3 regions of the Aminobacter sp. LjRoot7 genome follow, and region 1 is predicted to be linked to each of the others. Evidence: predicted binding sites of a transcription regulator. Region 1 holds the regulator's gene; each other region holds the start of a gene.
What was found. The regulator LexA, encoded in region 1, represses DNA repair genes until DNA is damaged. The targets are predictions, from matches to a motif close to TGTTCNNNNTGTGTTCNG.
Positions count from the first base shown of each region.

Region 2: a site for LexA is predicted at 5,612-5,629, ahead of recA (recombinase RecA). Genes of this name have one in related genera too.
Region 3: a site for LexA is predicted at 4,304-4,321, ahead of ACSQ3E_RS07435 (cytoplasmic protein). Genes of this name have one in related genera too.

Region 1 is NZ_CAXUPX020000003.1:269,078-275,910, forward strand. It holds gene ACSQ3E_RS10865 (ComEC/Rec2 family competence protein) at 1-1,952, shown strand, start outside; gene lexA (transcriptional repressor LexA) at 2,160-2,876, opposite strand; gene ACSQ3E_RS10875 (molybdopterin molybdotransferase MoeA) at 2,983-4,188, opposite strand; gene moaC (cyclic pyranopterin monophosphate synthase MoaC) at 4,189-4,671, opposite strand; gene trpC (indole-3-glycerol phosphate synthase TrpC) at 4,673-5,482, opposite strand; gene trpD (anthranilate phosphoribosyltransferase) at 5,487-6,497, opposite strand; gene ACSQ3E_RS10895 (SurA N-terminal domain-containing protein) at 6,494-6,833, opposite strand, start outside.
Region 2 is NZ_CAXUPX020000004.1:247,820-254,652, forward strand. It holds gene ACSQ3E_RS14250 (AraC family transcriptional regulator) at 1-827, opposite strand, end outside; gene ACSQ3E_RS14255 (VOC family protein) at 1,003-1,401, shown strand; gene alaS (alanine--tRNA ligase) at 1,491-4,151, opposite strand; gene recA (recombinase RecA) at 4,399-5,487, opposite strand; gene ACSQ3E_RS14270 (carbohydrate kinase family protein) at 5,770-6,708, shown strand; gene ACSQ3E_RS14275 (pseudouridine-5'-phosphate glycosidase) at 6,729-6,833, shown strand, end outside.
Region 3 is NZ_CAXUPX020000002.1:366,941-373,773, reverse strand. It holds gene ACSQ3E_RS07460 (ATP-binding protein) at 1-1,557, opposite strand, end outside; gene ACSQ3E_RS07455 (DUF5330 domain-containing protein) at 2,009-2,380, shown strand; gene ACSQ3E_RS07450 (SufE family protein) at 2,574-3,002, shown strand; gene ACSQ3E_RS07445 (DUF6456 domain-containing protein) at 3,012-3,818, opposite strand; gene ACSQ3E_RS07440 (helix-turn-helix domain-containing protein) at 3,823-4,221, opposite strand; gene ACSQ3E_RS07435 (cytoplasmic protein) at 4,463-4,819, shown strand; gene ACSQ3E_RS07430 (MucR family transcriptional regulator) at 4,839-5,264, opposite strand; gene mnhG (monovalent cation/H(+) antiporter subunit G) at 5,531-5,905, opposite strand; gene ACSQ3E_RS07420 (cation:proton antiporter) at 5,902-6,216, opposite strand; gene ACSQ3E_RS07415 (Na+/H+ antiporter subunit E) at 6,216-6,689, opposite strand; gene ACSQ3E_RS07410 (Na+/H+ antiporter subunit D) at 6,686-6,833, opposite strand, start outside.

The sequences.
Region 1 (6,833 bases):
GGCCGGTGCGTCCGGGCAGCTACGACTTTTCCTTCGAAAGCTATTTTGACGGCATCGGGGCCAGCGGCTTTTTCATGAAGGGGCCGGAACTCGCTGAAACCACGCAGCCATTCTCGGCCAGTGATCGCGCTTCTGCTGCGATAGAAAACGCCCGGGGAAAAATAGCCCAGCGTATCCGCGACCGCATTGGCGGGCCGGAGGGCGAAATCGCGGCCGCATTGGTCGTCGGCGTGCGCGGCGGCATTCCCGAGGACGTCAACGAGGCGCTGCGGCGTACCGGCCTCTATCACATCATCTCGATCTCGGGCCTGCATATGGCCATGGTCGCGGGCACCGTCATGCTTTTGATGCGGCTGTCCTTCGCTACCGTTCCCGCCTTCACCTCGCGTCGGCCGGTGAAGAAATACGCCGCAGGTGCGGCGTTGCTCGCCACCGGCGGTTATCTGTTTATCTCAGGCGCCGAAGTCGCGGCGCAGCGCAGCTTCATCATGCTGGCGGTGATGCTGACGGCAGTGCTGTTCGACCGCGCGGCGCTGACAATGCGCAATCTGGCGATCTCGGCCGTCGTGGTTATCCTGATCTCGCCGCATGAGGTTGTCGGACCGAGCTTCCAGATGTCGTTCGCCGCCACCGCTGCCCTTGTCGGTGCCTATGCCTGGTGGTCGGACAGACGGGAAGAGCAGGCGTTGCCGGTTGGGCAGAGGTCGCTGCCATCGAAGATCTGGCGCTGGCTTGCCACGGTCGCGGTCGGCCTCGTCGCCACCTCGCTGATTGCGGGGCTTGCGACCAGCGTCTTCGGCGCCTGGCATTTTCAACGGGTGTCGCCGCTCAGCCTGTTCGCCAATCTGGCGGTCATGCCGCTGGTGTCGGTCCTGGTCATGCCTTTTGCCGTCATGGCTGGCATCTTCATGCCACTCGCCCTCGACGGCATTTTCCTCGACACGATGGGCGTTGGCCTGAACGCGATGATTGGTGTCGCCACCTGGTTCTCCGAGCGCTCGCCAGTTGATGCGGTCGGGCTTGTCTCGCCGCACGCTGTGCTGTTGCTCACCGCAGCACTCGTCATCGCGTCGACGGCGACGACCTGGCTGCGCGCCGCAGCAGTGCCTTTCGCGGCCCTTGGACTGATGACGGTCGTGGAAACGGAAACGCCCGACGTTCTCGTCTCGGAAGATGGCCGTCTCGTCGGCGTGCCGGTTGGCGACGGCAAGCTTGCCGTCAATCGTGCCAGGCCAAACCAGTTCACAGTCGACAACTGGCAGCGCGCGCTGGTGTCGGAGACACTCGTTGCGCCAGAGCGTTCTACGACGACTGCTGTTGACGGCGCGGGCAGTTCGCCCAGCGAGACCGGCTCCGAGCCAACTGGCGAAGCAAATACTCCTGGTCCGGAAGTCGGCAAGCAAGAAACAGGAGAAGCAAGAATCTCCGGTACGGAAGCCGGCAAACAAGCGTCTGGCGAAGCAAATGCATCCGGTGCGGATGCCTTCGTCTGCGGCAAGGGGCTGTGCACGGTTCAGCAACCAGGAGGTGCACGGATCGTGCATGCGGCGAATACTGCTGTCGCTGCGCGTGCCTGTGCAAGCGCAGACCTCATCGTGGTCGACGATGCCACGGCAAGCGACGTCTGCCCAGGCGTGGCGCCAACCGTACTCAGCAAGCGCGAGCTGGCGCGTCTTGGCAGTGCGTCGATATTCATTACGCCTGAGACAGAAAGCGGAGATCGGACGGTCGAGATACGCCACGCCGTGGCGGAACAGTATCGCCCGTGGCACGCCCAGCGCCAGTTCTCACGCGAGGCGAGGGGCCTGCCGCCCTACAAACGGGCCGAGAGGCGCCCAAAGGTACCTGCCGAGGCAACCACGTCGCACCCGAAGTCATCGACTGCGGCAGCCACGGTGCGTCCGAAGACGCCAATAGCCGCCGCATCGGAGTCGCCGGGAACTGCACGATAGCTAGTGCAGATCAGTCAGGCTTCAGATTGCCAGATGGCAGTGAGAGAATGATCGGGCCAAGAGCCCTCCCATATCCCATGTCGCAAAGCCTGTTCCGCCTCGGGGCACCACATATGGTCTGCTCGACAATCTGCGGGGCTTGACGACCTCCGCTACACGGTCCTGTTCATAAGACCGCGCCGTTTCAGCCTGCTGTCGCAGAGAAATTCAGTAGCGGCGGATCAGTCCGACAAGCTTGCCCTGCACCTTGACCCTGTCGGGTCCGAAGATGCGGGTTTCATAGGCCGGATTGGCGGCTTCAAGCGCGATCGAGGCACCCTTGCGCCGGAAACGCTTGAGCGTTGCCTCTTCGTCGTCGACGAGTGCCACGATGATCTCGCCGGGATTGGCCGTGGTCGAACTGCGGATGACGACAGTGTCGCCGTCGAAGATGCCGGCCTCGATCATCGAGTCGCCTTTGACCTCGAGCGCGTAGTGCTCACCGCCCATGATCATGTCTGGCGGCACCGCAATCGAATGCGTCTTGTGCTGGATGGCGTCGATCGGCACACCGGCGGCGATGCGTCCCATCACAGGGATGGTAATGGCCGAGCCAGCGTCGTCGTCATTGCCCGCCGACATGGAGCGCGAGGGTTCAGGCTTGCGGCCGAGGCTGCCCTCGATGACGCTGGGCGAAAACTTCTTCGCCGCGTTGAGCCCAGGTGCGATCGAGTCGGGCAGGCGCAGCACTTCGAGCGCACGCGCCCTGTTGGGCAGGCGCCTGATGAAGCCACGTTCTTCAAGCGCCGTGATCAAGCGATGGATGCCGGACTTGGAGGCGAGGTCGAGCGCTTCCTTCATCTCGTCGAAGGAGGGCGGAATGCCTGCCTCCTTCAGCCGCTCGTGGATGAATAGCAAAAGCTCGTGTTGTTTGCGCGTCAGCATCGCCACCCCCGAGGAATCAGAAGAAAAACAAACCCAGAACAAACACTATATGTTCCAGTTGTGTTCCGCAACTGTTGATATTTCGTGAAGGGTAGAGGTCGCTGGTTCAGCGCAGCATCATCACCTGGCAGGCACTGCCGGCTTCAACAGCTGGAGCGAAGGGGGCGCGCACGATGGCGCAGTTGGCGTCGGCCAGCGTACGCAGCATCGAAGAGTCCTGGATCAGGTATGGCGTGACGATGAGCCCGTCGGCAGTTTCGCTCGCGATCGCGCGGACGAAGTCCTGGCGCAGGTCATTGGCCGCCATCGCCCTGTCGAGAACGCCCGTGCGCATGTCGGGCGAATAGGAACGTCCACCGAGCTTCGCCACCAGGGGCTTCAGGAAGATCTGCGAGCAGATCAGGCTGGCGACCGGATTGCCTGGCAGGCCGACACAGCGGCTGGCGCCGAGCCGACCGAACATCAGCGGCTTGCCCGGGCGCATGGCGATTTTCCAGAAGTTGAGGTCCATGCCGAGTTCGGTCAGCACACGATGGACGAGATCATGGTCACCGACCGATGCGCCGCCCAGCGTGACGATCACGTCGGCGTCCGCTGCGAGCGCCTTCGCCACCAATGCGGCGATGGCATCGGTGCGGTCGGCGGCGATGCCGAGATCGAGCACGCGCGCGCCGACAGACTGGACGATGGCCGCGACGCCATAGGCGTTGGAGGCAATGATCTGGTCGGGTCCGGGATTGCTGCCAGGCGGCAACAGTTCGTCGCCGGTGGCGATGATGGCGACCAGAGGCGCGCGCACCACGTTGACGCTGGGATGATTGGCAGCCGCGATCAGCGAGAGCGCTGCCGGGTCGAGCACGCGCCCGGCATCGAGAATGAGGTCGCCCTGCTTGAAGTCGAGACCCCTGGCGCGGATGTTACGGCCGGCAAGCGTCGGCTCGACCACCTCGATCTCGCCATTGCCGAGATCGCGAACGTTTTCCTGAATGACGACGGTATCAGTGCCTTGAGGCACCGGTGCACCAGTGAAGATGCGGACGCACTCGCCTGGACCGACGGTACCAGTGAACTGCTTGCCGGCGGGTGCCTGGCCAATGACCCTGAGTTGCGCCGGCAGCGAGGCGATGTCGGCGGCGCGCACGGCGTAGCCGTCCATGGCGGAGGCATCAAAGGGTGGCTGGGTGCGGAGCGCATGCAGCGGTGCCGACAGCACCCGCGCTGATGCCTGGGCGAGGCCGACAGTTTCCGTGCCGCGCGGTTCGGCGCCGTCGAGCAGGCGCGCCAGGGCGTCGGCGACGGGCAGCAGGGCCATCTATTCCGCCGCCTTGTAGTCGCCAGACTTGCCGCCGGTCTTCTCGACCAGCCGGATGCCGGAGATCACCATGCCGCGGTCGGCGGCCTTGGCCATGTCGTAGATGGTGAGACAGGCGACCGAGGCTGCGGTCAGCGCCTCCATTTCGACGCCGGTCTTGCCGGTCACGCGGGCAAGTGCCGTCACGCGCAGACCGGGCAGGGCCTCGTCAGGCTCGATCTCGACTGAAACCTTGGTCAAAAGGATCGGATGGCAGAGCGGCACGAGCTCATGCGTGCGCTTGGCTGCCATGATGCCGGCGATGCGGGCGGTGCCGAGCACGTCACCCTTCTTGGCGTTGCCTGACAGGATCAGCGCCAGCGTTTCCGGACGCATGATGACATGGCCTTCGGCGATCGCCGTGCGTGTCGTCTCGGCCTTGTCGCCGACATCGACCATGTTGGCCTCACCGGTGGCGCCGATATGGGTGAGGGTGGTTGCCATGTCAGGCGCTTGCCAGGGCTGCGCCATCGAGCAGCGCGCGCGTCGCCGATGTCACGTCGGCCTGCCGCATCAGGCTTTCGCCGACGAGGAAACTGGAGATGCCGGATTTCTGCAGGCGCTGGCAGTCGGCATGGGTGAAGATACCGCTTTCGCCGACCAACAGCCGGTCGGCCGGCACCATCGGCGCCAGGCGCTCCGACGTGTCGAGACTGACCTCGAAGGTGCGCAAATTGCGGTTGTTGATGCCGAGCAGGCGCGACTGAAGCTTCAGCGCGCGCTCCGTCTCTTCCTCGTCATGGACCTCGACAAGCACGTCCATGCCGAGTTCGAACGCCTCATCCTCGAGCCGCTTGGCATCGTCGTCGCTGAGGCTCGCCATGATGATCAGGATTGCGTCCGCGCCCCAGGCACGGGCTTCGTGCACCTGGTAGGGTTCGAACATGAAATCCTTGCGTAGCGCCGGCAAGTCGCAAGCGTCGCGCGCGGCGGTCAGGAATTCGGGTGCACCCTGGAACGACGGCGTGTCGGTCAGCACCGAAAGACAGGCAGCGCCGCCATCGGCATAGGCCCTGGCAAGTGCCGGCGGATCGAAATCGGGGCGGATAAGGCCCTTGGACGGGCTCGCCTTCTTGATCTCGGCGATCAGGCCGAAGCGGCCATCATGACGCCTGGTTTCGAGGGCTGCGAGGAAACCGCGTGGCTTCGTGACGTCGCGGGCGCGCGCCTTGAGCTCGGCGAGTGGCAGCAACGCCTTTGCTGCTGCGATCTCGTCGCGCTTGTAGGCTTCGATGCGGCGCAGGATATCGGCCATGTCTTTATCCGTTCGAAACGGCGACCAGGCGGTCGAGCACAGCCTTGGCGCGGCCGCTGTCGATCGCCTCGGCGGCCAGCGGCACGCCTTCGCCGATCGTCGCTGCCTTGCCGGCAACCACCAGGCCCGCGCCGGCATTCATCAGCACCGTGTCGCGATAGGCACCCTTGGCACCTTCGAGAACGCCGCGCAGGGCAACCGCATTGTATGCGGAATCGCCGCCACGCAGTTCTTCGCGCGTGTGCTTGCTGAGGCCGACCTGTTCGGGCGTGAGCGTAAACGTGCTGATGACGCCGTCCTTAAGGGCCGCGACATGGGTCTCACCCGTGGTGGTGATCTCATCATAACCGTCGCCATGGACGACCCAGACGTGCTGGGCCCCGAGTTCCTTCAGCGTCTCGGCCACCGGCTGCACCCATTCGGGCGAAAACACGCCAACCAGCTGGCGGTTGACGCCGGCGGGATTGGAGAGCGGTCCGAGCAGGTTGAAGATGGTGCGGGTGCCAAGTTCGACGCGGGTCGCGCCGACATGCTTCATCGCCGGGTGGTGCGCCGGCGCGAACATGAAGCCGACGCCGGCGTCATGGATGCAGCGGCCGATAGCCTCGGGCGTGAGGTCTATGTTGACGCCAAGTGCGGTCAAGACGTCGGCGGCGCCCGTCAACGAGGAAAGGCCACGGTTGCCGTGCTTTGCGACAGGCACGCCTGCGCCCGCGATGACGAAGGCCGAGGCGGTCGAGATGTTGACGCTGTGCGAGCCATCGCCGCCGGTACCGACGATGTCGATGGCGTCGTCAGGGGCTTCGACGCGCAGCATCTTGTCGCGCATGGTGGCGACGGCGCCCGAAATCTCGCTGACGGTCTCGCCGCGCACGCGCAGCGCCATCAGGAAGCCGCCGATCTGGCCGGGCGTCGCTTCGCCCGACATGATGATGTCGAAGGCCTCGCGAGCCTCCTCGAAGGTGAGGGGGGTGCCCGAAGCGACCTTGGCTATATGCGGCTTGAGTGCGCTCATGGCGTTCCCACCGCAAGTGCACGGGTGATCGCCGCCTGGTTGATCGTTGCCTGGTATTCGCCCTGGAGCTGGGCGACGATCTGGTCGAGCAGGTCGTCCGCCATGCCGGAGGCAAACTGCTTCTGCGCGTCCTCTGGCACGGCGCTCTTGTCGGCGCCGGCTGGCTCGAACACTTCGGCGACCTTGAACAGGATCTGTGCGTCGCCGGCAGGAGCGGGGATGATGCCGGTGCCGCCTTGGCCCATGGCAAACATCGCGGACGCACCCTCGCGGCCGAAGTCGGCATCGTCGGCTTCGCGCTTCAGGCCACGCTTGGTCTGTTTCTCGAGCTTGAGC
Region 2 (6,833 bases), on a different contig from region 1:
TCGGTCAGGAGCTCTGATGGTGCCACGTCGCGCGGGTTGTTGAGGTACTCCTCGAACATGAGCGCATCGCGCAGCTGGCGACCCGACTTCGGCAGCCATTCGGCATAGAGCCATTTGTAGGCCTTTTGCATCTCGGCATAGGGCCCTTTGTGGCGCAGGATGGCATACTCGCCGCCCGAGACTGTACGCCGTTCGAGCGGCGCTGCGGCAGGTGCCGATGCATCGGCGCTGACGCAGGCGACAGAGCGCAGCTTGTCCTCGGCAACGAGATCGGGATCGTCGAGATAGACGCCAATCATGCGCATGTCGGGCCGCGCCTGGCCACGGGCGTAGAGCGTGCCGAACAGCTGCTCGAAAGCCTTGCCGATCTGCAGGTAGGAGCCTTGATGGGCGACACCGACGAGGCTGGTGTCGGGGATGGCGCGGATCTGAACGTCGAACATGTGGGAAGCCTTTCCTCTGTGGGTTTCGAAGAGCTTGTGGCTTCCCTCCCTCCGGTAGCGCGCCGGCGGCATGCCGTAGACGGCCTTGAAGATGCGGTTGAACGACTGGACATTGGGATAGCCAGACCGCTTCGCAATCTCGCTGACACTTAGATCCGTCCCCACGATGTCGCCGGCGGCGCGGTGCAGCCTGAGGCGCTTGACCGTGGCGGCAGCCGTTTCACCGTAAATGGCGCGGTAGACCCTGTGCCAGTGATAGCTCGACATGCAGGCGATGTCGGCCAGGCGGTCCATATCCAGCTCCTCGTCGAGGTGCGCGTGGATATGCGCCGAAACCCTTCTCAAGCGGGTTTCATAGACTGCCCATGCCGTTTCACCGTTCATGCCAAACCTCTTGCAAATCGATCGGCCGGACAGAACCATAGCCCGATTTGACAAATCCTGCTGAGTTCAAGCCGAGCTTGCCGATCAAGCAAACCTGGACGCTGCGGATGGTCGCCAGGAACTGAACAGGCTAGAAAGCTTGATACTGCGACGCGACCATTCGGGAAACAGGCCGATGCTGCATCATGTCGAAATCTATGTTTCGAACCTGGAGAGATCGCATGCCTTCTGGGCCTCTCTTCTCGCACAGATCGGCTATGAAGAAACCGGTCGCTGGAATGATGGCTTCACGCTCGCCCGTGGCAACGATGCCTATCTGACATTCGTGCAGGTGGCGGAGAAACATGCTGATCGGCACTACCACCGGTCCGGCGTTGGCCTCAACCACCTGGCATTTCGCGTGGAAGACAGGGCAACTGTCGACAGGCTCAGGCAGTTCTGCCGGGAAAATGGTGCTACCAGCCTCTATGACGAGCGCTATCCTTTCGCCAATGGCGGAACCGACTATTACGCGCTGTTCATCGAGGATCCGGACCGGATCAAAGTCGAGTTCGTCGCTGCCTTTGAAGACTGACCCGCCGGTCGCCAGCACATCCAGTCGGTCAAACGAAAAGGGCGGGAGCCGAAGCTCCCGCCCTTTCAATTCTAAGACCTGATGCTGGATCAGCCGGCCATTGCCTGGGCAACGGCCTCGACCGCCTCGTCGGCCTTGGTGGCGTCGGGGCCACCGGCCTGGGCCATGTCGGGGCGGCCGCCGCCACCCTTGCCGCCAAGGGCAGCGGATGCGACGCGCACCAGATCAACCGCGCTCAGACGGTCGACGAGGTCGGCGGTGACAGCCACGACAGCACTTGCCTTGCCATCTTCGGACACGCCGATCAGCGTCACCACGCCCGACCCCAGGCCCGCCTTGCTTTCGTCGGCGAGGCCCTTGAGGTCCTTGGGATCGACGCCTGACACAACCTTGCCGAGATACTTTACGCCGGCAATCTCGCGCACCGCATCAGCCGAGCCGCCCTGCCCGCCACCCATGGCGAGCCGCTTGCGCGCCTCGGTGAGTTCGCGTTCGAGCTTCTTGCGTTCGTCGACCAGGGCCTCGACACGCGACAGCACGTCGGCGGGCGACACTTTCAGTGCTGCTGCGACCGTCTTCAGGCGGCGGTCCTGCTCGTCGAGGTGACGGCGAGCCGCCTCGCCGGTCAGCGCCTCGATACGGCGAACGCCGGCGGCGACAGCGCTGTCCGAGACGATGCGCACAAGGCCGATATCGCCGGTGGAACGCACATGGGTGCCGCCGCAGAGCTCGACTGAATAGGGCCGATTGGCCTTGGCGCCATACAGGCCGGTGCCCATCGAGACGACACGGACCTCGTCGCCATACTTTTCGCCGAACAGCGCCATCGCGCCCTCGGCGATGGCGTCGTCGACGCTCATCAGGCGCGTGGTGACAGGGCTGTTCTGGACCACGATCTCGTTCGACATGCGCTCGACTTCTTCGAGCTCCTCGGCCGAGATCGGCTTGTTGTGCGAGATGTCGAAGCGCAGACGCTCGGGCGCGACCAGCGAGCCCTTCTGCGCGACATGGGTGCCGAGCACCTCGCGCAGCGCCTCGTGGATCAGGTGGGTTGCCGAATGGTTCGACCGCAGGCGCGTGCGCCTGTTGTGATCGACCTTCAACTCGACAGCTGCGCCGGTCTTGAGCTTGCCCTTGGTGACCTTGCCGTAGTGGACGAACAGGCCGTCGGCCTTCTTCTGGGTGTCGGTCACCTCGACGGCAAAACCTTCACCCGAGATGGTGCCGGTGTCGCCCATCTGGCCGCCCGACTCGCCATAAAACGGCGTCTGGTTGACGACGATGGCAACGGTGTCGCCTTCGTTCACGGCGTCGATCACGGCGCCGTCCTTGAGCAGCGACAGGATCACGCCTTCGGCCTGCTCGGTTTCATAGCCGAGGAACTCGGTGGCGCCAGCCTTTTCGCGGACCGCGAACCAGACGACCTCGGTCGCCGCCTCGCCGGAGCCTGCCCAGTTGGCGCGCGCCTCGGCCTTCTGCCGCTCCATCGCGTCGGTGAAGCCGGCGAGATCGACCGAAATGCTGCGCTGGCGCAAAGCGTCCTGCGTCAGGTCGAGCGGGAAGCCGTAAGTGTCGTAGAGCTTGAAGGCGGTTTCGCCATCGAGCATGTCGCCGGCGCCCAGCGTCTCGGTCGCATCGGCCAAGAGGCCGAGGCCGCGGGCGAGCGTCTTGCGGAAACGGGTTTCCTCGAGCTTGAGCGTCTCGGTGATGAGCGCCTCGCCACGTCCGAGTTCCGGATAGGCCTGGGCCATCTCGCGGACCAGTGCCGGGACCAGCTTCCACATCAGCGGTTCGCTGGCGCCCAGAAGCTGCGCGTGACGCATGGCGCGGCGCATGATGCGGCGCAGCACATAGCCACGGCCTTCGTTGGAAGGCAGCACGCCATCGGCGACGAGGAAGCACGATGAACGCAGGTGATCCGCGATCACCCGGTACGAGCCGACGTTGCTTTCATCCGGGCCACGGCCAATCGCCGAAGATGCCGCGTCGATGAGATGGCGGAACAGGTCGGTCTCGAACACCGTCTCGACGCCCTGCAGGATCGAGGCCATGCGCTCGAGGCCCATGCCGGTGTCGATGGACGGGCGCGGCAGTGAGATGCGCTCTTCCTTCGTCACCTGCTCATACTGCATGAAGACCAGGTTCCAGAACTCGAGGAAGCGATCGCCATCCTCTTCGGGACTGCCGGGAGGACCGCCCCAGATGTGTTCACCGCGGTCGATGAAGATTTCCGAGCACGGGCCGCACGGGCCGGTGTCGCCCATCGCCCAGAAATTGTCAGAGGTGGCGATACGGATGATGCGGTCGTCGGTGAAGCCGGCGATCTTCTTCCAGTGGTCGGCCGCCTCGTCGTCGGTGTGGTAGACGGTGACGAGCAGCTTGTCCTTCTTGAGCCCGTATTCCTTGGTGATCAGGTTCCAGGCGAGCTCGATCGCCTGCTCCTTGAAGTAGTCGCCAAAGGAGAAATTGCCGAGCATCTCAAAGAAGGTGAGATGGCGGGCGGTGTAGCCGACATTGTCGAGATCGTTGTGCTTGCCGCCGGCGCGCACGCTCTTCTGCGCGGTCGCGGCGCGCGAATAGGAGCGGGACTCGAGGCCGGTGAAGACGTTCTTGAACTGCACCATGCCGGCATTGGTGAACATCAAGGTCGGATCGTTGCGCGGGACGAGCGGACTGGAGGCCACGACCTCATGTCCGTTCTTCTTGAAGTAGTCGAGAAATGTCGACCGGATCTCGTTCACGCCACTCATATTGCCGCCTTTGATCGCCGCCCTGAACAGATGCACCCCGCCTGAGCAGGCGGAAATTGGAACTGGCCTTTTAGCCGCCCACCTTAACCCTGTCCAGAAACACCGGACAGGCAAAAGCGCGCAATTCCGCCGTCTCGATCATCGTAGCCGTCTTCACAAACGCAAACCGCCGGCACAATGGCCGGCGGTCGCTCAGATTGTCTGTCTTGGGTTCGGTCCAGCGCCTGCCGGCCTCCCTCCAAAGTGCCTACATCGCACTCGCTTCGTCGCCGTCATCTTCCTCGCGCGAGCCGTTCTCCAGGAACTTCTCGGCGATCAGTCCGGCATTCTGCCTGAGCAGCTGTTCGATTTCGCGCGCCGCGTCGGGATTGTTGCGCAAGAACAGCTTGGCGTTCTCACGCCCCTGCCCCAGACGCTGCGAATTGTAGGAGAACCAGGCGCCCGATTTCTCGACCACACCCGCCTTGACGCCGAGATCGACGAGCTCGCCGGTCTTGGAAACGCCTTCACCATACATGATGTCAAACTCGACCTGCTTGAAGGGCGGGGCCAGCTTGTTCTTGACCACCTTGACACGGGTCTGGTTGCCGACGACCTCGTCGCGGTCCTTGACCGAGCCGATGCGGCGGATGTCGAGGCGAACCGAAGCGTAGAACTTGAGCGCGTTGCCGCCGGTGGTGGTCTCAGGCGAGCCATACATGACGCCGATCTTCATGCGGATCTGGTTGATGAAGATGACCATGGTGTTGGAGCGCGAGATCGAAGCCGTCAGCTTGCGCAGCGCCTGGCTCATCAAGCGGGCCTGCAGGCCGGGTAGCGACTCGCCCATCTCGCCTTCGATTTCGGCGCGCGGGGTGAGTGCTGCAACCGAGTCGACGACCAGAACGTCGATGGCGCCGGAACGCACCAGCGTGTCGCAGATCTCCAGCGCCTGCTCGCCCGTGTCGGGCTGCGAGATCAGCAGGTTTTCGAGATCAACGCCGAGCTTGCGGGCATAGACCGGGTCAAGCGCGTGTTCGGCGTCGACAAAGGCGCAGATGCCGCCCTTCTTCTGGGCTTCGGCCACGGTGTGCAGGGCGAGCGTCGTCTTGCCCGAGCTTTCCGGACCGTAGATTTCGATGATGCGTCCGCGCGGCAGGCCGCCGACACCGAGCGCGATATCAAGGCCGAGCGAGCCGGTGGAGACCGTTCCGATCTCGACAACCTGCTCATTGGCACCCAGGCGCATGATCGAGCCCTTGCCGAAGGCGCGTTCGATCTGCGACAGCGCCGCGTCCAGAGCCTTGGATTTGTCCACCGAATTTTCCTCTACAAGCCGCAATGAATTCTGAGCCATGATACATCACCCCGTAGTCGTCAATGAAGGCCGGACTGTCCGATGCCGATATAAATTTGTACTGGTTTTGTTCACTTTTGGCAAGAGCAGCCAAATTATTGAAATGAAATGATATTCCTTTCCGTGTTCTTTTTTTGTTTTCAAACTGCGCATAATCGCATGCCGCATGACCCTGACAGCCCGATACCCGGCAAAACCCATCTTGGCGAATCGCGGGCGGTTGCCGCCTCCCGCGCGGAACACTAAGTTCGCCGCCTTAAACGCCCACCGGACAGCCTCAGCATGACGTCACCCAAGATCCTTGCCATCGGAGGCGCCCATGTCGACCGGCGTGGCCGCATGACAGCGCCGTTCGTCCCGGGAGCCTCCATTCCCGGCTCGATGAGCGAGGAGGTCGGCGGCGGCGCCTTCAATGCGTTGCGCGGCGCGGTCCGGCGTGGAGCGACCGGTGCCCTGATGTCGGTGCGCGGCGGCGATGCGGCAGGCGAAGCCGTGGCGTCGGAGATCGCGGCCAACGGCATCGAGGACCTATCGGCCATATTCCTCGACCGGGCGACGCCAAGCTACACCGCCCTGCTCGACCGCGACGGGGACGTTGTGGCGGCATTGGCCGACATGGGGCTCTACGAACTGGCCTTCGCCAAGCAGCTCAGGCGCGCCAAGACACGCGAGGCGGTGGCGGCAGCGGACGCCGTGCTGTGCGACGCCAACCTGCCCGAGGCGGCTCTGGCCAGGCTTGGCGAGATTTGCGACAGGCCACTGTTTGCCATCGCCATCTCGCCGGCCAAGGCGGTGCGGTTGATACCGATCCTCGGCAAACTCTCCTGCCTCTACATGAACCGGCGCGAGGCGGCCGTGCTGGCATGCATCGCTGCTGATTCCACACCAGACGCGTTCGCTTGTGGCCTGCGCGACGCAGGGCTCAAGCGCGGCGTCGTCACGGCGGGCGGCAGCTCCGTCTTTGCCTATGACGCCGCAGGCCTGATCGAGATCACGCCACCTGCCCCGCGCTGGATCGTCGACGTGACCGGTGCCGGCGATGCGCTGGCGGGTGCAACGACCGTGGCGCTGATGCGCGGCCTGCCACCGGAGCGGGCGCTGCGCGAGGGCATTGCTGCTGCCGTGCTGGCCATCGAAAGTGCCTCGGCGGTGCCCGATCTGACCCAGGCAGACTTTGACGCGGCGCTGGCTCTTGTGCCGCAAGCCCGGGAAATGGCATGACGCGGCCCAAGGAGACCAACATGACGCCAGAAACCGCCCGCCCCTTCATCGACATCCACGCGCCTGTCGCCGCAGCCCTTGCCGCCGGCAAGCCGGTTGTCGCGCTGGAAAGCACCATCATCACC
Region 3 (6,833 bases), on a different contig from region 1:
TTCGAAGCGGCGGGTATAGTCGTTCTGGATCTGCGTAAAGGGCGTGCCCAAGCGCGACAGGTCGTCCTGGGCAATGCCGATGCCCGTATCAGACACCCAGAAGTGCAGGCGCGAACCGAGACGCTTGGCGCCGATCTCGACCCTGCCGCCATCCGGCGTGAACTTGACCGCGTTGGACACGAGGTTGATCAGCATCTGCTGCACGGTGCGCCGGTCGGCCTTGACCTCACCCGTGCCGGCGGCCACTTCGACCGCTAGGTCAAGCGACTTGGCCTGTGCCTGCAGTGCCAGCATCGAAGCGCACATGTCGACCGCATCGCGGAACTTGAACGGCTCCGGGGTAATCGCGTAGCAGCCCGATTCGATCTTGGTGACGTCGAGGATCGAATTCACCACGTCGAGCAGGTGCTGGCCGGAGTCGCGGACGATGCCGACATATTCCTTCTGGCGCGGCTCCTTGAAGCCACCGAACATCTCGTGCAGCAGCATGTCGGAAAAGCCGATGATCGCATTCAGCGGCGTCCGCAGCTCGTGGCTGACGGCGGCCAGGAAGTTGCTCTTGGCGAGCTCAGCGCTTTTCACCGCATCGGCTGCCGTGGCCAGTTGGTCGCGCAGATCGGCAACCGTGTCGTTGTTGCGGACGACCGCGACAAACGACTGGCCTTCGGCCTTCATCAGCTCGAGCACGAAAGGCTGGAAGTTGTCGCCAGCGTCACCTTCGTTCTGCCTCGGCAGGCGCAAACGCAGCTCGACCTCGCGCAACTGGGCGCCGTCGCGCATGTCTGCCAGGGCGCAGAGATAGCCAACACGATCCGCAACATGGATGCGGTCGAAAAGCGCCGTTCCCAGCAGGAGCTCCGGCTGCAGCCTGAGCATGGCCCGCGCCTGGTCAGACACGTCGGTCACGTCGCCATTGTGGGCAACGCGTAGCACGACTGCCTTGAGGAGCTTTTCCAGCATGTCGGCTGGCGCGTCTTGCTTTTCGACGCGACGATCCAGGAATGTGCTGGCACGCGCGGCAAAAGTGGCGAGCCAGGCAACCGGCAGAAGCCAATGCCATGCGGATACCGTTGCGCCCTCAGCGAAAGGCATGGAGCCAAGAAGACCTTGAGACAATAGGGCGACGACGGCTGCGATTGCGCCGAGCTTTGCCGCCTTGCGCGTCCGCCAGACCCACAGCGCCTCCAGCGGCAGTGCTGCGACCAGCAATGTCGCCGGCGACGTCAGTCCGCCCCCCGCGGCAACGATCGCTGCGATCGCGGCCGTTGCCACGACAAGCGACGTCCCACCGATCTGTTCGGTCTTGCCCGTGGCGGCAATCAGCAATGCGGCGAGCCAGCTCAGGCTGAAGGCAGCAAAGATGACGGCAAAGGTCGAGGCCGCGCCGAGATTGGCCGAGACCAGGAACACACCCGCGCCTGCAACCAGAAAGGGCGCAGCCAGCAGCAGGCCGACAAGGCGCCTCTGGCGCGCACGCTCGGTACCATCAGCCGACGGATGGACCAGCCGGTCGCAGCCGCCGGCCATCGCGCCGGAAAACTCACCGTATCTGGTCATGACAAAACTCAACGCTACGCACTCTTCCGTGGCTCGCTTTGCGGCTCTTCTGTAGTTGTCCCAAACTCGCACCGAGCCTTTAATGAAGGGATAAAGCTGGCCGACGGAAACCCGGCTACGCGGCGAATATCGGGATCATGGCGCCGACATTCGAGAACAGTTATCGCCATGGTAAACAGGGGGTTATTTGCCGACTTGGCGCTTCCGAATCTGTCTCGAGCCCGCCCTGATGCTGTTTTGCAATTTAAATCAAATGCTTACGGAGCCCGTGAGACATTACCTGCGCGACAACGTCCGCAAGCTGGGCCAGTCCGTTAAACTTTGGTGAAAAGCCTGCGCAAAATACCACTGTTTGCAGCAATCGCTCCTTTGTTCCTTCATGTCATTGTTGGCTCAACAAGATGTGGGCCCACAAAAACAAGAAGGCCCGCCAGACCATAAGAGGCACACAATGGGCTTTCTCATCAGGACCGCATTCTGGTTCTCGCTCGTCCTTCTCCTGCTGCCGCTCGGCACCGGACCCAATGGCGAGAACAGCGTGAGCCCGTTGCAGGCAATCTTCGCCGCACGCGAAGCCGTCGGCGACCTCGCTGGCATCTGCGAGCGCAAGCCGGATGTTTGCGAAACGGGCAAGGCTGCGATGCAGACCATCGGCGTCAGGGCCCGCGAAAGCGCCCGCATCGCCTATCAGGCACTCGACCAGCAGTTCGGCCAGCCCGATACGGCAACGCAGACCGGCAGCGTGCCGGAGGCCGATGTCGTGTCGACCGTGCCCGAAGCTGCCGCAGTGCCAACCCCAAGGCCCGTGGCTCCGGCCAGCTGATTTCCGATCCAGGCGTTCCCGCGGCAGCATCTAGGCGCGCCGGGTAGCCAATCCCTTTTGGTTCAGCGCATCAGGTCAGCCGCATGACGGCACCCTGTGCGCCAGGCCCCACCGCAGGTCGCCCGCCTCTGGCACCTGCGGTGCTTTCTTTTTTCGTGACGGGCAGCGGTGCTGCGACTATATCCAACTCATCATGAGCGCCTCGATCGACACCATCCGCGACGATTTCTCATTCCTGGAGGAGTGGGAGGACCGCTATCGCTATGTCATCGAACTCGGTGAAGCGCTTCCATCCTTTCCGGAAAGCGCCCAGATCGACACCAACAAAGTGCAAGGCTGCGTCAGCCAGGTCTGGCTTGTGACCCATCTTAACGACGGCACTGACCCGGTCATCCGCTTCGAAGGCTATTCCGACGCCCATATCGTGCGCGGCCTCGTTGCCATCATGCTTGCGCTGTTCTCGGGCCTCCGTGCGAGCGAGATCAAGGCGATCGACGCCGAGGCGACCCTGAAGGAGCTCGGCCTCAACGAGCATCTGTCGCCCCAGCGCGCAAACGGGCTGCGTTCAATGGTCAAACGCATCAAGCGCGACGCCGAAGCAGCGCTCCACCAGGTCGCCTGAGCCTTACGATCAGCCCAACCTGGGGCGGTAATCCTCCGCTCCCCAATGCAGCACCTTGCGGTCTCGGCGAATGCCAGCGCCTGGATTGTAGTGGCGTGCCAGCACGCCCAGTGCCGACTTGAGCATGACCTTTGCCGACCGCACCGGCCAGCCGCGCTCGGCCTCGACCAGTTCGAGCCCCTTGAGGAAGCAGCAGACGTCGATCAGCACGCCCGACAACTCCGGCCCGACCGCGTCGATCGCCATGTCGACACGCTGCCTTGCGGCGAGCGCTGCATCGGTAAGGTCAACCAGCCCGCCGTCAGCGCCGCGTTTGCCCGACGACACGCTCGCCACCCAGTTTGCCCCCATGCGCGGCATGATCTGGCCACGCGTGTAGTCGGAGCGCAGCCGTTCGCCGGCGACGAACTCGCCATGGCTCAGAAACGGATCCCCAGCCTTGGTCTTGCGGCGCACGAGCTGGCTGAGCGGTGATTCCGCCAGATTGATCAGCGCGGCCTGTTGCCCCGAGGCCGTATCCACGATGACGGTGTCCAGCTCGCGGTGCTGGCCCTGGAATGGATCAACCGCACTCGCCTCACGCCGCGCAGCCGCCTGCCCTTCCGGCGACAGCCGCACCGTCCGCGAGTTTCGGCTGATAAGGCCATCACTGGCAAGCGCCACCAGAGTGCCCACATCGACGCCAATCCGCTCGCCCTTGTCATTCTCGAGCAACAACTTGCCGCCGCCGGCCGCCGGCTCACACCCGGCAGGTCCCTTGGCGAGCAGCCTGAGCACCCGCTTTCGCAGCTTTTCGTCGAACAGGTCGTTGCTCATCTTCTCAGCGCTCCAGCCTGTCGCGAAACGCCGCGATCGCCACACGCTCGGCAAGGGCGACGATTCGGTCGAACTCGGCATCGTCCCGCAGGTCTTCAACCGTGTGGCAGGCATAAAGCACCGTCGTGCGGTCGCGCCCGAAACCGCGGCCGACGTCGCTCATCGAAAAGCGAAAAACAACATGGGCGACATACATGGCGATCTGCCTGAGGCGGCTGATGTCGTTGCTGGTCCGTCCCAGCCGGCGAAGTTCTTTGCTCGGCACGCCAAAAAGTGCGGCCATCAAATCGATCATCGCGTCGCAGCGCTCGACGACCTCGTCGCGGCGCATTTCGGCAAGCAGTTCAAGTGACGAACGTTCATCCTTGGCAGCAGCTTCGCGCGCCTCGTTCTGCCGTTTCACCAGTATTGCCGACGTGGATCCCACCAAACTCGTTCCTTTTCAAAAATAGGAATAAGTTCTTATATCCATGGTGCGATAGGGTGTGAACAAAAAATGAACACGCCAGCATCGACGGTAAATTCAACACGCTGAAATCATTCGGACTTTTATTTTTCAGTGCGGAAATCTCGGCTCAGTTTATCCCCGCCCCGAAAACCTTCCGCATCATTGCCCGATCAGAGTCACAGCAGGCAGGATCGCGATGCGGGATTTTTCAGGGGAAATTGCAGCGTTCAGACAAGACAGGCTGAGCGAGCTCACCGACGCCAGGCAAAGGGCAGCCCTGCAGCTCTGCTGCGGGATCGAACTTTCAAGTGCATTATCGGCAGAGCCGGCATCTACATTGGCCCTGCTCAAGCGGCTCGAGCGGGCAATCGAACGCGAGCGGCTCCGAGGCGTCAATCGCCACTGGAGCTATGATCTCAATCGCCACATCGCGCTCAAGCAGGTACGCGACCGGCTGAAGGGCGTCTTTCCAAACCAGCCGGCACGGTTATCCCTGCGGCCGCGCCGTATCAGATCAAAACGCAATGCGGCGCCCGTAGGCGCCGCAAGCTGAAACTCTTTCGAAGGGCGTTTTACTTGCCCTTGCGCTTGCGGCCCAGGCCCATCTTCTTGGCGAGCTGCGAGCGCGCAGCCGCGTAGTTGGGCGCCACCATGGGATAGCTGGCGTCAAGGCCCCACTTCTCGCGATACTGGTCGGGGGTCATGTTGTAGTGCGTCATCAGGTGACGCTTCAACGATTTGAACTTCTTACCGTCTTCAAGGCAGATGATGTAGTCATCGTGCACCGAACGCTTGGGATTGACGGCCGGCTTCTGCTTGTCGGCTGGCGGCGTCTCGGTGACATTGCCAACGCGGCCGAGGGCTGCGTGGACATCTGCGATCAGGCCCGGAAGTTCTCCCACCGGAACTGGATTGTTGCTGACATAGGCAGCCACCACATCGGCGGTCAACTCGATCAGCGTGTCATTGTTGGTTGCAGGCGTTTCGGAAGTATCCATATGCTTAGGCCCCAATGTGACTGGATGTTTTTTTGCCCGATATTCCGATCGGGATGCGGTGCGTTCTTGTATCGCAGATTGCCTCTGCGACTCGCACTCCATCACTTTAATGAGCCCGTCCACAGAACAAGTCAATTCACTATTCTTTGTGAACTACAACAACAATGATTTCATCACTTCTCTAACAAATGAACCTTTTTGATACGCTGAGGCCTTCAAATGAGATCATTTTTGACAACGCTGAAAGTTGTCCCAAAAGGTCATTATCAACCTTCAGTGCCAATCGCGCCGTTCTTCTTTGCCACGGCGGCCGTTTCAGCCAAATCGTCGCTCACAGCGCCCTCCCACATACGATAACCGGCCGAATAAGCCGCCTTGGCAAGCAAGTGAGCCGAGATCGGCGCGGTCAACAGGAAGAACACCACGCCAGCCAGCGCCCGCAATGCGGTTGCTGGTTCGCCGATGTGCACAGCAAGAGCAATCAGCATCAGGCAAGATCCCACCGTACCGGCCTTCGATGCTGCGTGCATACGCGTATAAAGATCAGGAAGTCGCAACAACCCGACAGATGCGACAAGCGCAAACAACGCGCCCACAATGATGAGAGCTCCGGCCAGATAATCGGCTGCTCCGTCAATCATGGCCTATCCTCTTCGGCTTCTTCCTTCTTGGCATCGACGCCGCCGCTCATCACGAAGCGCGCGAAAGCAACAGTTGCCAGGAACCCGACAAGACCAAGCGCGATGGCGATATCGACATACAATGTGAAGCCCGAACGTACTCCGAGCACGGCAATAAAGCCGATAGCAACGGCAACAAGCATGTCGAGCGCCAGGATCCGGTCCGGCAAGGACGGTCCCTTCACGACGCGGACCACGACGAGCAGAAACGAGATGGTGAGAACGCCAAGCGCAAAGATCGCGCTGATGTTGAGGAAAGCAGCTCCAGACATCATCTGAATGCCTCCAGTATTCTGCGCTCGAACCCCTGGCTGATCTCGCGCCGCGCCTGATCGGGATCGGAACAGTCCATTCCATGTACAAACAGCGTGCGCCGGTCATCGGAAACGTCGACCGACAAGGTGCCAGGCGTCAGCGTGATCAGATTGGCGAGCAAGGTGATCTCGAAATCCCGGTCGACCTTCAAAGGATAGGCAAAGATGCCGGGCTTGACGTCCATGCGCGGTGACAGAACGAGCCTGGCAACCCTGAACGCCGACAGGAACAGTTCCTTGATGAACAAGGCGATGAGCAGAAGCAACGCCACGGGGCGAATGACTGCCTTGGTGGTCTGCAGCTGATCGCGCACAAGAAACAGGACGACCCAGCCGACCGCAAATCCAAAGGCCAGATTAGGGATCGAGTAGCTTCCGGAGACAGCTACCCAGATAAGGGCCAGTATCAATTCGTTGCGGAACGGGATCATGATCCACTCCCCGCCGGAAAGACTGCATGTACATAGGCCGATGCGTCGAGCAATCCGCTGGCTGCGGCCGTCGAGATGCGAATGAAGGGCTCTGGCAGGACACCCATCGCAAGCATCGCCAGCACAAGAACCGCTAGGGCACAG